DNA from 4 places in the Streptomyces sp. NBC_01750 genome. Region 1 is predicted to be linked to each of the others. Evidence: riboswitches for the same ligand, from Rfam matches in the RefSeq annotation. Region 1 holds a riboswitch; each other region holds the start of a gene.
What was found. A riboswitch is a leader RNA that binds a small molecule or an ion and turns the genes downstream of it on or off. The one in region 1 is predicted to bind cobalamin.
Positions count from the first base shown of each region.

Region 1 (2,912 bases):
GCGACACATCGCCGCGGAACTTGTTGACGATGTACCCGGCGACGAGCGCCTGATCCTCGGCGCTGAGCAGCGCGGTGGTCCCGAAGAACGAGGCGAAGACCCCACCGCGGTCGATGTCTCCGACCACCAGCACCGGGAGCCGTGCAGCTCGCGCGATGCCCATGTTCACGATGTCCGTACGCCGCAGATTGATCTCGGCCGGGCTGCCCGCCCCCTCGCAGATCACGGCTTCATACGTGCCCCGCAGCTCCTCCAGGCACTCCACGACGGTGCCGAGCAGCGCCTCCTGCCGGCCCCCGCGCAGTGTCCTTGCCGGGGACCCCGCGGCTGACTGCGGCTGCGCCGCGGGCCCGGACCCCCCGAAGAACCCCCGCGCACTGAGTTCGCCCACCGGCTTGCCCATCAGCACGACCTGACTGGACCGGTCGCTGCCGGGCTTGAGCAGCACCGGGTTCATCAGCGCGCTCGGCTCCACGCGTGCGGCCTGCGCCTGCATGGCCTGCGCCCGGCCGATCTCCGCGCCCTCACGCGTCACGAACGAATTGAGCGACATGTTCTGCCCCTTGAAGGGCGCGACCTTCACTCCCCGCCGTACCAGCCACCGGCAGATCCCGGCCGTGACGACGCTCTTGCCCGCGTCGGACGTCGTCCCCGCGATCAGCAGCCCGCCGCCTCTGTGCCCGCTCATCCCCGCCCCTCTCCCGCGCGCCGCGCGCGCAGTGCGTGACCCGCGAGGCGGCCCGCCGCGCAGGTCGCCAGTGTCAGCCAGCCGACGCGGCGCGAGAGCCGTACGGCGCGTTCGATGTCGCCGAACTCCACCGGGCGCCCGCCGGAGTTGAGAACGGGACGGTGCTCGACCCGGCCGCCGTACGAGAGGGTCCCGCCCAGCCGTACGCCGAGCGCACCCGCGAACGCGGCCTCCACCGGGCCCGCGTTCGGGCTGGGGTGCTTCTTCGCATCGGCCCGCCAGGCCCGTACGGCCCCGCGAGCGTTCCCGCCCGCGAGTACCGCGAGACCCGCGGTGAGCCGGGCCCCTGGCCAGCCGGCCACATCGTCGAGCCGCGCCGAGGCCCAGCCGAACCGCCGGTACCTGGACGACTTGTGCCCGACCATCGCGTCCAGCGTGTTGACGGCACGGAACCCCACCAGACCGGGCACGCCCGCGAGAGCGCCCCAGACCAGTGCGCCCACCACGGCGTCGGAGGTGTTCTCGGCGACGGACTCGACGACGGCGCGCGCGATCTGCTGCTCGTCCAGCGCCTGCGGATCGCGCCCGCACAGATGCGGCAGGCGCTCCCGCGCCACATCCACGTCCCCGGCGGCGAGCGCGCCGCCGATGGCCCGTGCCTCCCGGCCCAGCGAGGTCCCTCCGACGACGGCCCAGGTGGCCGCGGCGATCAGCGCGACGGATGCGCGGCCGCGGTCCCGTACACCGCGCGCGAGAAGCGCGGCGGCACCCGCGGCGCCACCGGCGCACACGGCGGTGTGCAGCGCGCCCCAGCCGCGGTGGTCACGCCACAGGACATGCTCGACAGCGCCCGCGGCCCGCCCGAACGCGGCGACCGGATGGCCTCGGCGGGGGTCGCCGAGCAGCAGGTCGCCGGCCAGGCCGGCGGTGGCGCCGTACACGAATTCACGGTCGGCACGCATGGGTTCAGGCCGACGCTTCGCCTCGAACGACCCTTGTACTCACAGCAGGAACTGAACCGCAGCCGGGCATGGCGACATGTCCTCACTCAGGGTGTCCGCGCCCTGGTTCGACGTGATCGGCGGTGAGAGTTCCTGGCTTCCGGGGATTGTTCCCCGGTGACAGTGGCGGGACCGCGCCGGATTTGCACCGGCTTCCTCTTCTGCCGCCGTAGATGGCCTCGGCAGTCCACCACGCTGCGAGAACGACCGTCAACTTGCCTTTGACCTGCGGTGCAAGAGTGTGTTGGGGCACACATGGGGAGCGGATCGTCCTAGGTGTCGAAAACGGGCCGTACTGCCGCTTCGCCCGCGACGGAAAAGCCGGGCCGGGTCACCCGAAGGGGTGCCCGGCCCGGCCTGTGAAGCGGCTGTCGAAAGCCCGGTGGAACTGTGCCGTCAGGTGACGATCAGATAGATCCCGTACGCCACGGCCGCCGCGCACAGCGCGAAGCAGGCGTACGCGCCGGTGCGTGCCAGGGCGGCGGAACCGCCCTGCGCGGCCGCCGACTCCTGCTTGGTCAGGCCCACGACGCCCAGGGTGAACAGACCCACCAGGGCGACGGTGGCGACGAGGCTCACGCCGAAGACGGAGCCGAGAGCTGCCCAGTCGATACTCATGCTGATCTGTCCTTACACCGTGGCCGGCTGGGTCGGCTCGGAGTCGGCGGAGGCCGGAGCCGGGATGGTGGTCTTGAAGTCCTGCGCGGGCGTGCCGGCCGGCGGCGGGGTGACGGCCGCGATGGCGGTGGTCACGACTCCCGCGGGCTCGGCGTCCGGCGTGGTGACGTTGGTGTGGTCGACCACCTGGCGGCGGGAGATGAACCAGATCGCGGCGCAGGCGCCGATCAGGAAGGCCGCGACGACCGCGACACCCCAGTCGCCCTGCTTGGTCACGAACTCCGAGCCCGCGGCGACCAGGCCCGCGGCCGGCAGCGTCAGGCCCCAGGCGACGAACATCCGGGTGGCGGTGGACCAGCGGACCACGCCGCCCTTGCGGCCCAGACCCGCGCCCATCACGGCGCCGGAGCAGGAGTGCGTGGTCGACAGCGAGAAGCCGAGGTTGGAGGAGGCGAGGATGACGCTGGCCGCGCTGGTCTGGGCGGCGAAGCCCTGCTGCGGCTGGAGGTCGGTGAGGCCCGTGCCCATGGTGCGGATGATGCGCCAGCCGCCGAGGTAGGTGCCCGTCGCGATCGCGAGACCGGCGGAGAGGATGACCCACATCG
Region 1 is NZ_CP109137.1:2,162,164-2,165,075, reverse strand. Features, by position in the region: gene OG966_RS09805 (cobyric acid synthase) at 1-688, opposite strand, end outside; gene OG966_RS09800 (cobalamin biosynthesis protein) at 685-1,650, opposite strand; cobalamin riboswitch at 1,758-1,896, opposite strand; gene OG966_RS09795 (hypothetical protein) at 2,086-2,307, opposite strand; gene OG966_RS09790 (inorganic phosphate transporter) at 2,320-2,912, opposite strand, start outside.

Region 2 (2,912 bases), 620 kb from region 1:
GCCTGCGCCGGACCCGCGCCCAGCACCGTGAGCGCGGCGCCGAGCGCGAGGACGAGACAGAGGACTCGGGTGCGCATCACCGCTGCTGGTTCTTCTTGCGGCCGCTGATGAGGATTCCGGCGCCGACACTGGCGACGAAGAACACGCCCACGATCCACCACACCCCGACGCCCGAGCCGGAGTCCTTCTTCTCGTCCTTCTTCTCGTCCGCGGCCTGCGCCGGCTGCCCCTTCGCCGACTTGGGCGCGGGGCCCGTCGCGTTGAGCCCCGCCACCAGGTCCGTCCCGCCGAAGCTCTTCGGGTCCGCGCCACTCGCATGCGCGGCGAAGATCAGCTGCGCGTACGCCGCCGGGCCGGACGCCTTCGCCCAGGCCGCCGAGTTCTGCCGCAGCCACTCCAGCGGCTTCTTCGCCTGGTCGCCGAGGCCCTGCGCGTTCAGCGCGACGATCGCGTCCGCCGTGTTCCCGAAGTCCGGCTTCTCCGTCGGGTCCGTGGCGCCCGGCATCGGCGCCGTGTCGAGGTGCCCGGTCCTGGCGAGCGCGGTCGCCAGGTACGCCGCGCCGTTGTGCGCCGCACCCTCGACCGTCGTCGCCTTCTCGCAGACCGTGCCCTTGGCGTCCTTCGTGCCCGCCGTCACGACCAGGCCCTTGCCGTGCGCGCCGGCCACGGCCGCCGCCGTGGAGTCGGCGACGATGCCGGGTGACTTCAGCTGGAAGACGAACGCGCCGCCGTCCTTCCCGCCGCACGGCTTCGCGAACGCCAGCAGCGCGTCGTACGGCGTCTTCCCGCCCTTCGACTTCACCGCCGCCGGCTTCTCGCCCGCCGCCGCGAGCGCGCCGATCACGATGGACGTGGAGTTGGCGTCGCTGGCTCCGCCCGGGTTGTAGCCCCAGCCGCCGTCCGCGTTCTGCACGGACTTCAGCCAGTCGGCCGTCTTCTTCACGGCGGCGTCCTGCCCGCCGAGCGCGGCGAGCGCCTGCACCGCGGCCGCCGTGGCGTTGGAGTCCAGCGGCAGCTTGGCGTCGCACGCCTTGGTCGCGTCCGCGCGGTACGAGGGGAAGCCGCCGTTGTCGCACTGCTGACCGGTCAGCCAGTCCACGGCCTTGTCGGCCGGCGTGACGCCCACCGTGTCCTGTGCGAGCAGCGCCAGCGACTGCCGCCAGACACCGTCGTACGTCGGGTCGCCCGTGCCGTACAGACCGGCCGGCAGCACGGTCGACGGCTTCGGAGACGGCGCCGCTGTCGCGGCCGGTGCGGCGGCCGCGACAATGGCCACGCCGAGTACGGCGGAGGCGGCGAGCGATATGGCGCTGCGGCGAACGGTGGTCATGGCGGGCTGGGCCTCTCCTGGGGGAGCCGGGCACAGGCACGCTGAGGTACCAGGGCTCCGGCTCCGTATTCCTCGACGGTGCCGGCCACCGGCGGCTGCCGGTGGCACGAGCCGGTCACGACCGTGTACGGGGCATTCCGACTCACCGCCTGCGACGGCGGTTCACGGTTGCGGGTCAGCGCCGGATTTGCACCGGCTTCCCCCCGTACGGTCATGATGACGACTCGCTCACTGTACCGACCGGTCGTCGGCCGGACGCCGGTGGCCACCCCGGGCCGGACCGCCACGTACTCAGACCGCCACGTACAGCGTGGGGCCGCTCCCCGCGAGCACTTCCGCGTGCCCGAGCTTCACCAGGCGCCGCAGATGCGCCTCCGCCTCCGAGACCGCGATGTTGCGTGATCCGTACGGGATCTGCTCCCAGGGCCGGTTCCACTCCATCCGCTCGGCGACCTGCCACGCGGTGCGCGGCGCGGCGAGCAGCCCGAGCAGACCGGTGAGCCGTTCCTCGTGGTGGGCGAGCAACTCCCGTACCCGGGAGGCGGCGTCGGGGAAGGCGTACTGGTGAGCCGGGAGCACCTCGGCGGGTGCGAGGCGGCGGATGCGCTCCAGGGAGTCGAGGTAGTCGCCGAGCGGATCGGTGACGGTGGCTGTGTCGCCGGCGGCCGGATCCTCGTAGAGGCCGATGTGCGGGGTGATCCCGGGCAGCAGATGGTCGCCGGAGAAGAGCCGTCCATTGCCGGGGCTGCCCGCCGGATGGGCCTCATCCAGGTGGAGGCAGACATGGCCGGGCGTGTGGCCCGGGGTCCAGATGGCGCGCAGCCGGCGGCCCGGCAGGTCGAGGAGTTCGCCGGGAACGATCTCCCGGTCGGGCAGGGCCCCGCGCAGGCCCGGCAGCGTGCGCATCCGGCCCGAGGCGCGGGCGGCGCGCAGCGGCGCGGTGTGCTCGTCGGGGGCGCCGGCCCTGGTGAGCTTGTCCGCCAGATACTCGAGCCAGAGGGCCGGTGCGGCCTCCCTGGTGCGGCGTACGACCGCAGTGTCCGCGGCGTGCATCGCGATCCAGGCGCCGGAGACCTCCCGGACCTGTCCGGACAGTCCGTGGTGGTCGGGGTGGTGGTGGGTGATGACGACGCCGTGGATGTCACCGACCGCGACATCGATCGAGCCGAGACCCGCGACGAGGGTGTCCCAGGAGGCCGGGTCGTCCCAGCCCGTGTCGATGAGTACGGGCCCGCGGCCGGTGTCGAGCAGGTGGACCAGCGTGTGACCGAGCGGGTTGTCCGGGATGGGCACCTCGATGGACCAGACGCCCCCGCCGTGGTCGGTCACCTGGGTCATGAGGCTCTCGTCTCTCCTGGGCGGCACGGCCATCGTTCACTATAACTAGAACTGGTTCCAATGGTCGCCCAAGTCGACTGTCATTCCCGGGGAGTTGGCCGGCCTGCGGCGCGCCGACGACGAAGGCCCCGGCCGGCGAACCGGTCGGGGCCTTTCATCGGTGGAGCGTGCGCGCCATCCCCGCGGAAGCGGGACCGGGGCGGATGGCGGCCGGATTCCTCGTGCCCGCTATCGGGCCGTTCCG
Region 2 is NZ_CP109137.1:2,783,006-2,785,917, reverse strand. Features, by position in the region: gene OG966_RS12550 (SCO2322 family protein) at 1-77, opposite strand, end outside; gene OG966_RS12545 (prenyltransferase/squalene oxidase repeat-containing protein) at 77-1,330, opposite strand; cobalamin riboswitch at 1,442-1,575, opposite strand; gene OG966_RS12540 (MBL fold metallo-hydrolase) at 1,622-2,668, opposite strand; gene OG966_RS12535 (CAP domain-containing protein) at 2,897-2,912, opposite strand, start outside.
Region 2: it holds a riboswitch for cobalamin, as region 1 does, so the genes downstream of both, OG966_RS12545 (prenyltransferase/squalene oxidase repeat-containing protein) here and OG966_RS09800 (cobalamin biosynthesis protein) in region 1, are expected to answer to the same signal.

Region 3 (2,912 bases), 3.8 Mb from region 1:
CAAGGCCCACCGGACGCCACTTGGCGTTGGAGCGGCCGGCCTGCTCGGTCGGGTAGAAGTTGATGTCGACGACGCGGTCGAGGAAGGTGACGGCGGTACGGACGGTCGCGTCGAGCCGCTCCCAGTCGATGCCGCCGTCGGCCACGAACGAACCCAGGTTGACCGAGCCGAGGTTGCAGACGGCCGTCTCACCGTCGTCCGTCACCTCGAGGATCTCGGTGCAGAGGTTCGAGGAGTGGACCGTGTGGCCCGGCTCCGCCGTCTGGTTGGCGGTGCGGTTGGAGGCGTCCTTGAAGGTCATCCAGCCCTGGCCGGTCTGGGCGAGCGTCCGCATCATGCGGCCGTAGAGGTCACGGGCCGGCATGGACTTCTGTGCGAGACCCGCGGCCTCGGCCTTGCGGTACGCCGCGTCGAATTCGTCGCCCCACAGGTCGACCAGCTCCGGCACGTCCGCGGGCGAGAACAGCGACCAGTCGGCGTCCGCCTCGACGCGGCGCATGAACTCGTCCGGGATCCAGTGCGCGAGATTCAGATTGTGCGTACGCCGGGCGTCCTCACCGGTGTTGTCGCGCAGCTCCAGGAACTCCTCGATGTCGGAGTGCCAGGTCTCCAGGTAGACGGCGGCGGCGCCCTTGCGCCTGCCGCCCTGGTTCACCGCGGCGACCGAGGCGTCGAGGGTCTTGAGGAACGGGACGATGCCGTTGGAGTGGCCGTTGGTGCCCCGGATCAGCGAACCGCGCGAGCGGATACGCGAGTAGGAGAGGCCGATGCCCCCCGCGTGCTTCGAAAGACGGGCCACCTGGTGGTAGCGGTCGTAGATCGAGTCGAGCTCGTCCAGCGGCGAGTCCAGCAGATAGCAGGAGGACATCTGCGGGTGGCGGGTGCCGGAGTTGAAGAGCGTGGGCGAGGAAGGGAGGTAGTCGAGGCGGCTCATCAGGCCGTACAGCGCGGCGACTTCGTCCAGGGCAAGGACCGAATCGTCCTCGGCGAGACCGCAGGCGACGCGCAGCATGAAGTGCTGTGGGGTCTCGATGACCTGACGGGTGATCGGGTGCCGAAGCAGATACCGGCTGTAGAGGGTGCGCAGACCGAAGTAGCCGAAGCGGTCGTCGGCGGCCTGGTCGACGAGGGAGTCCAGCCGCGCGGCGTGCAGCGTCACGAACCGGGCCGTACGGTCCGCGATCAGGCCCTCGCGGTGCCCGACCGCGACGGAAGCGGAGAAGGCCACCGCGCCCTGTCCCGCTGCTTCGTCCGCGATATGACGGGTCAGCAGTCGGGCGGCGAGCCGCGAGTAGGCAGGATCCTCGGAGATCAGCCCCGCGGCCGCGTCGGTGGCGAGGCTCCGCAGCTCGGCCGCGTCCGACCCGGCGTGTCGTCCGCGCAGCGCGGCGGCGGCGACGCGTCCGGGGTCGGTGTCGGGCAGATCGGCGGTGAGGTCCGTGAGGGTCCGCAGCAGCGCGGTCCCGGGGCCGTCGGCCACCTGCTCGGAGATGCCTGAAGCCGGATCGGCTGGCGCGATGGTCACGTGGTGCTCTCCCTCGCTCGGCTCTGGGCCGGCGGGGGAGGGGAGGCCGGTACGGGCGTACTCACCCGTCGAAGGGCAGCACACCGTACGGCGTCCACCGGCCCAACCGCGAGGCCCGGACGTCTCGGCACCCGGTTCGGTCGAGCCGGATGCACCATCGGCAGGTCCTCGGACTGGCGGGGTACGACAAAGCGCACCGCATCACACCGTTGCGGGACAGTTCCGGATTCGCACCGGATTCCCCTGCGTCGACAGCGAGCATGAGCATACATGTGGGGGCCGCTTGATGCGGCACCCCCCACATGTTGTGTCATGGAGCACTGCAGCTCCAACGCGTAAGTGAGCAAGGCGATCCCGGGGATGGGCCGTGACTCCGCCCCGGACCCCGCGCCGCCCATCGTCGGCGGGGCCTGATCCGCCGGGCGCGGCGGGAGGTTCAGCCCCTCCCACACAGCAAAGGGCCGTCGCGTCCCCTCCCGGGAAACGCGACGGCCCTCACGCCGGCCGCACCGTCAGTGACTCACCCCCGCCGTCGCCGGCGGCAGTTCCACCTGGACGTCAGGGTCGCCCGCGTCCGCCGTGTAGTCCGACGGGCTGGTCTCGTCGACGCCCTCCGGGGCCTTGAGTGCACGCAGGACGAACGTCATGACCACCGTCACCACCACGTTCAGGATGAACGCCGTGAGGCCGATGTAGCCGATCTCGCCGATGCCCGGGATCTCAGCCGAGGAGCCGCCGAAGTGCTTCTGTGCCGGGCTCGCGACTCCGTATGCCGCCGACGTGCCGTAGATCATGCCGACCGCCCAGCCCGCCAGCAGCGCCCAGCGGTGGAACCACCGCGTGAAGAGGCCGCCGACCAGCGCCGGGAAGGTCTGCAGAATCCAGATGCCGCCGAGGAGCTGGAAGTTGATCGCCACCGTCTTGTCCATCGTCAGGACGAAGACCAGCGCGCCCACCTTCACCAGCAGCGAGACCAGCTTGGAGATCTTCATCTCCTGCGCGGGTGTCGCATCCGGCTTGATGAAGTCCTTGTAGATGTTCCGGGTGAACAGATTCGCCGCCGCGATCGACATGATGGCCGCCGGTACCAGCGCGCCGATGCCGATCGCCGCGAACGCCACACCGGCGAACCAGTCCGGGAACATCGTCTCGAACAGCTGCGGGATCGCCAGCTGACCGTTCTGCACCTTGATTCCGGCCGCGATCGCCATGAACCCGAGCAATGCCAGCAGACCCAGCATCAGCGAGTACAGCGGCAGGATCGTGGTGTTGCGGCGGATCACGTCACGGCTGCGGGAGGACAGCGTGGCGGTGATCGAGTGCGGATACATGAAGAGCGCGAGCGCCGAGCCCAGCGCCAGTGTCGCGTAACCCCACTGGCCCGCCT
Region 3 is NZ_CP109137.1:5,934,952-5,937,863, forward strand. Features, by position in the region: gene OG966_RS27105 (ribonucleoside-diphosphate reductase subunit alpha) at 1-1,525, opposite strand, end outside; cobalamin riboswitch at 1,668-1,793, opposite strand; gene mctP (monocarboxylate uptake permease MctP) at 2,038-2,912, opposite strand, start outside.
Region 3: it holds a riboswitch for cobalamin, as region 1 does, so the genes downstream of both, OG966_RS27105 (ribonucleoside-diphosphate reductase subunit alpha) here and OG966_RS09800 (cobalamin biosynthesis protein) in region 1, are expected to answer to the same signal.

Region 4 (2,912 bases), 1.3 Mb from region 1:
CTGGGACCGGATGGGTCTGGTTCGGGCCGCGCTGGAAGCGGCCGTCCCGATGCGCGGGCAGCTGACATACATCAACGGCGCCGAGCAGGCCCGGCTCGACCTCGCGCTGCCGCCCGAGGTGCCGTACGGCTTCGCCGCGCTGCCGCAGTACGAGACCGAGCGCATCCTCGAGGAGTTCCTGACCCGCTTCGGGACCGGGATCGAGCGCGGCACCGAGCTGGTGTCATTCGCCCAGGACGCCGACGGGGTGACCAGTCGGCTGGTCACCCCCTCCGGGGAGGAGGAGGTCCGCTCCCGGTTCCTGGTGGGCTGCGACGGTGCGCACAGCGTCGTCCGCAGGGAACTCGGGCTCACCTTCGAAGGGGGCGCCTTCCCCGAGGAGTACATGCTCGCCGATGTGGAGGTCGACTGGGACCTGCCGCGCGGGTACGGCGTACGCGCCATGCACCATGGTGCCGACGGCGCCGTCGACGACCTGCTGGTGTGTATCCCGCTGCCCGGCGAGCGCAGGTACCGGATGTCGATGCTGGTGCCGCCCGAGCTCTCGGCCTCCCGCCAGGCCGGGGGCGGCGACCGGAGACGGGACGGGGTGGCGCACGGCCTGGAGGGCGGCCCGACCCCGTCGCTCTCCGACATCCAGGCGGTCCTGGACCGGCTGGCGCCGCAGCCGACCACCGCCTCCGCCATGCGCTGGTCCTCGGTGTTCCGGATCAGCCACCGACTGGTCGACCGGTACGGCGACGGCCGGGTCTTCGTCGCCGGGGACGCCGCGCACATCCATCCGCCGACGGGCGCGCAGGGTATGAACACCGGCATCCAGGACGCGTACAACCTGGCCTGGAAGCTCGCCCTCGCGGCCCAGGGTGCCGCGCATCCGCGGCTGCTCACGAGCTACGACGCCGAGCGCCGGCCGGTGGGTGAGGAGGTCGTCGGCCGCACCGTCCGGCACGCCGCCGAGGGCGTCCAGGCCGACCCGACCGACCCGGCGACGCTGCTGCTGCGCGAGGCGCAGCTGCTCGTCGGCTACCGCGGCAGCCCGATCGTGGGGCGCCCTTACCCCAGCCGCGACAACGGGCCCGGCCCCCAGCCCGGCGACCGGGCCCCGGACTGCGGCGGCCTCACCGGGGAGATCACCGAGTACCCGCTGCGGCTGTACGACCTGCTGCGGGACCGCGGGCACCTGCTGCTGCTGTACGGGAACGGCGATGCGGGCAAAACGTTCGATGAACTCGCCACTGTGGCCAGGGAGTTGTCGCAGGACAAGGTGGAAGCATGCGCGGTGCTCGCCGACGGCGAGCCGGCCGGGACACGGCTGCCGGTGTACCACGACGGCCGCGGCGAGTTCCGGCAGCGCTACGGGGTGCAGGATCCGACGGCATTCGTGGTGCGCGCGGACGGCTACCTGGGCGCCCGGCTCTCCCCGCCGACTGCCCAAGAACTGGCCGCTCACCTCGCCGGCGTATTCCGGACCGGCTGAGCAGGCGCTCCCGCTCAGATCCAGCGAGGTGAGCGGAGCTTCTGGCCGTCCGATATGTGGGCGCGGTGTTACGTGTGAGGTGGGCAGAGCCTAGGCTGGACCCGCAGCTGGTTCGCCCTGTCCTCCAGACAGGCGCGTCGCAAGAGGGAATCCGGTGGGAATCCGGAACTGCCCCGCAGCGGTGAGCGGGAACGACCGCCGTCTTACGCACTGGCCCCGGAAACGGGTCTGGGAAGCGACGGCCAGTAGGTGCCTTCGTACAACGAGAACGAAGGCGAGCCCGCAAGTCCGAAGACCTGCCACTGCCCGTGCGCGAACGCGCGCGGAGATCTCGGTGACCTCGTGGGCGGGTCGGCGGCGGTACGGGCAGGCACAGGCACATCCAACAGGTGTGCGGCCGCTGCCCCGGTTGCCATTCCTTCGCGTCCCACGACCTGTTCCGGGGTCGCCCGACGAGAGACTCGCGAAGGAGAGTTCCGTGTCCACATCTGCAGCCGCAGGAGCCCGGGCCACTGTTTACGGCTACCCGCGCCAGGGCCCGAACCGGGAACTGAAGAAAGCCATCGAGGGCTACTGGAAGGGCCGCGTCGGCGCCGACGCCCTCCGGGAGACCGCCACCCAGCTGCGCCGGGCCAACTGGCAGCAGCTCGCCGACGCCGGAATCCACGAAGTACCCACCGGCGACTTCTCGTACTACGACCATGTCCTGGACACCAGCGTCATGGTCGGTGCCGTGCCCGACCGTCACCGCGCGGCCTTCGAGGCCGACACGCTCGACGGTTACTTCGCGATGGCCCGCGGCACCCAGGATGTCGCGCCCCTGGAGATGACCAAGTGGTTCAACACCAACTACCACTACCTGGTCCCCGAACTCGGCCCCGGCACCGTCTTCACGGCCAACCCGGCCAAGCAGGTCGACGCGCTCAAGGAAGCCCTCGCGCTCGGTCATACGGCACGCCCGGTGCTCGTCGGGCCGATCACCTATCTGCTGCTCGCGAAGCCCGCGCCGGGAGTCCCCGCCGACTTCGAACCGCTCACTCTTCTGGGCCGGCTGCTGCCGGTGTACGCCGAGGTGCTGTCCGACCTGCGGACCGCGGGAGCGCGATGGGTGCAGCTCGACGAGCCGGCTCTGGTCCAGGACCGGCTGCCGGCCGTGCTGAACGCCGCGGCCCGCGCCTACCGCGACCTGGGCGCGCTCACCGACCGGCCCAAGCTCCTGGTCGCCTCCTACTTCGACCGGCTCGGCGAAGCCCTCCCCGTGCTGGCCAAGGCGCCGGTCGAGGGCCTGGCACTCGACTTCACGGGCGCCGGTGCCGCCAACCTCGACGACCTCGCCGCTGCCGGAGGTCTGCCCGGCAAGCGGCTGATCGCCGGAGTCGTCGACGGCCGCAATGTGTGGATCAACGACCTGGGGAGGTCCATGGCCACACTCGCC
Region 4 is NZ_CP109137.1:900,311-903,222, reverse strand. Features, by position in the region: gene OG966_RS03970 (FAD-dependent monooxygenase) at 1-1,477, shown strand, start outside; cobalamin riboswitch at 1,568-1,795, shown strand; gene metE (5-methyltetrahydropteroyltriglutamate--homocysteine S-methyltransferase) at 1,956-2,912, shown strand, end outside.
Region 4: it holds a riboswitch for cobalamin, as region 1 does, so the genes downstream of both, metE (5-methyltetrahydropteroyltriglutamate--homocysteine S-methyltransferase) here and OG966_RS09800 (cobalamin biosynthesis protein) in region 1, are expected to answer to the same signal.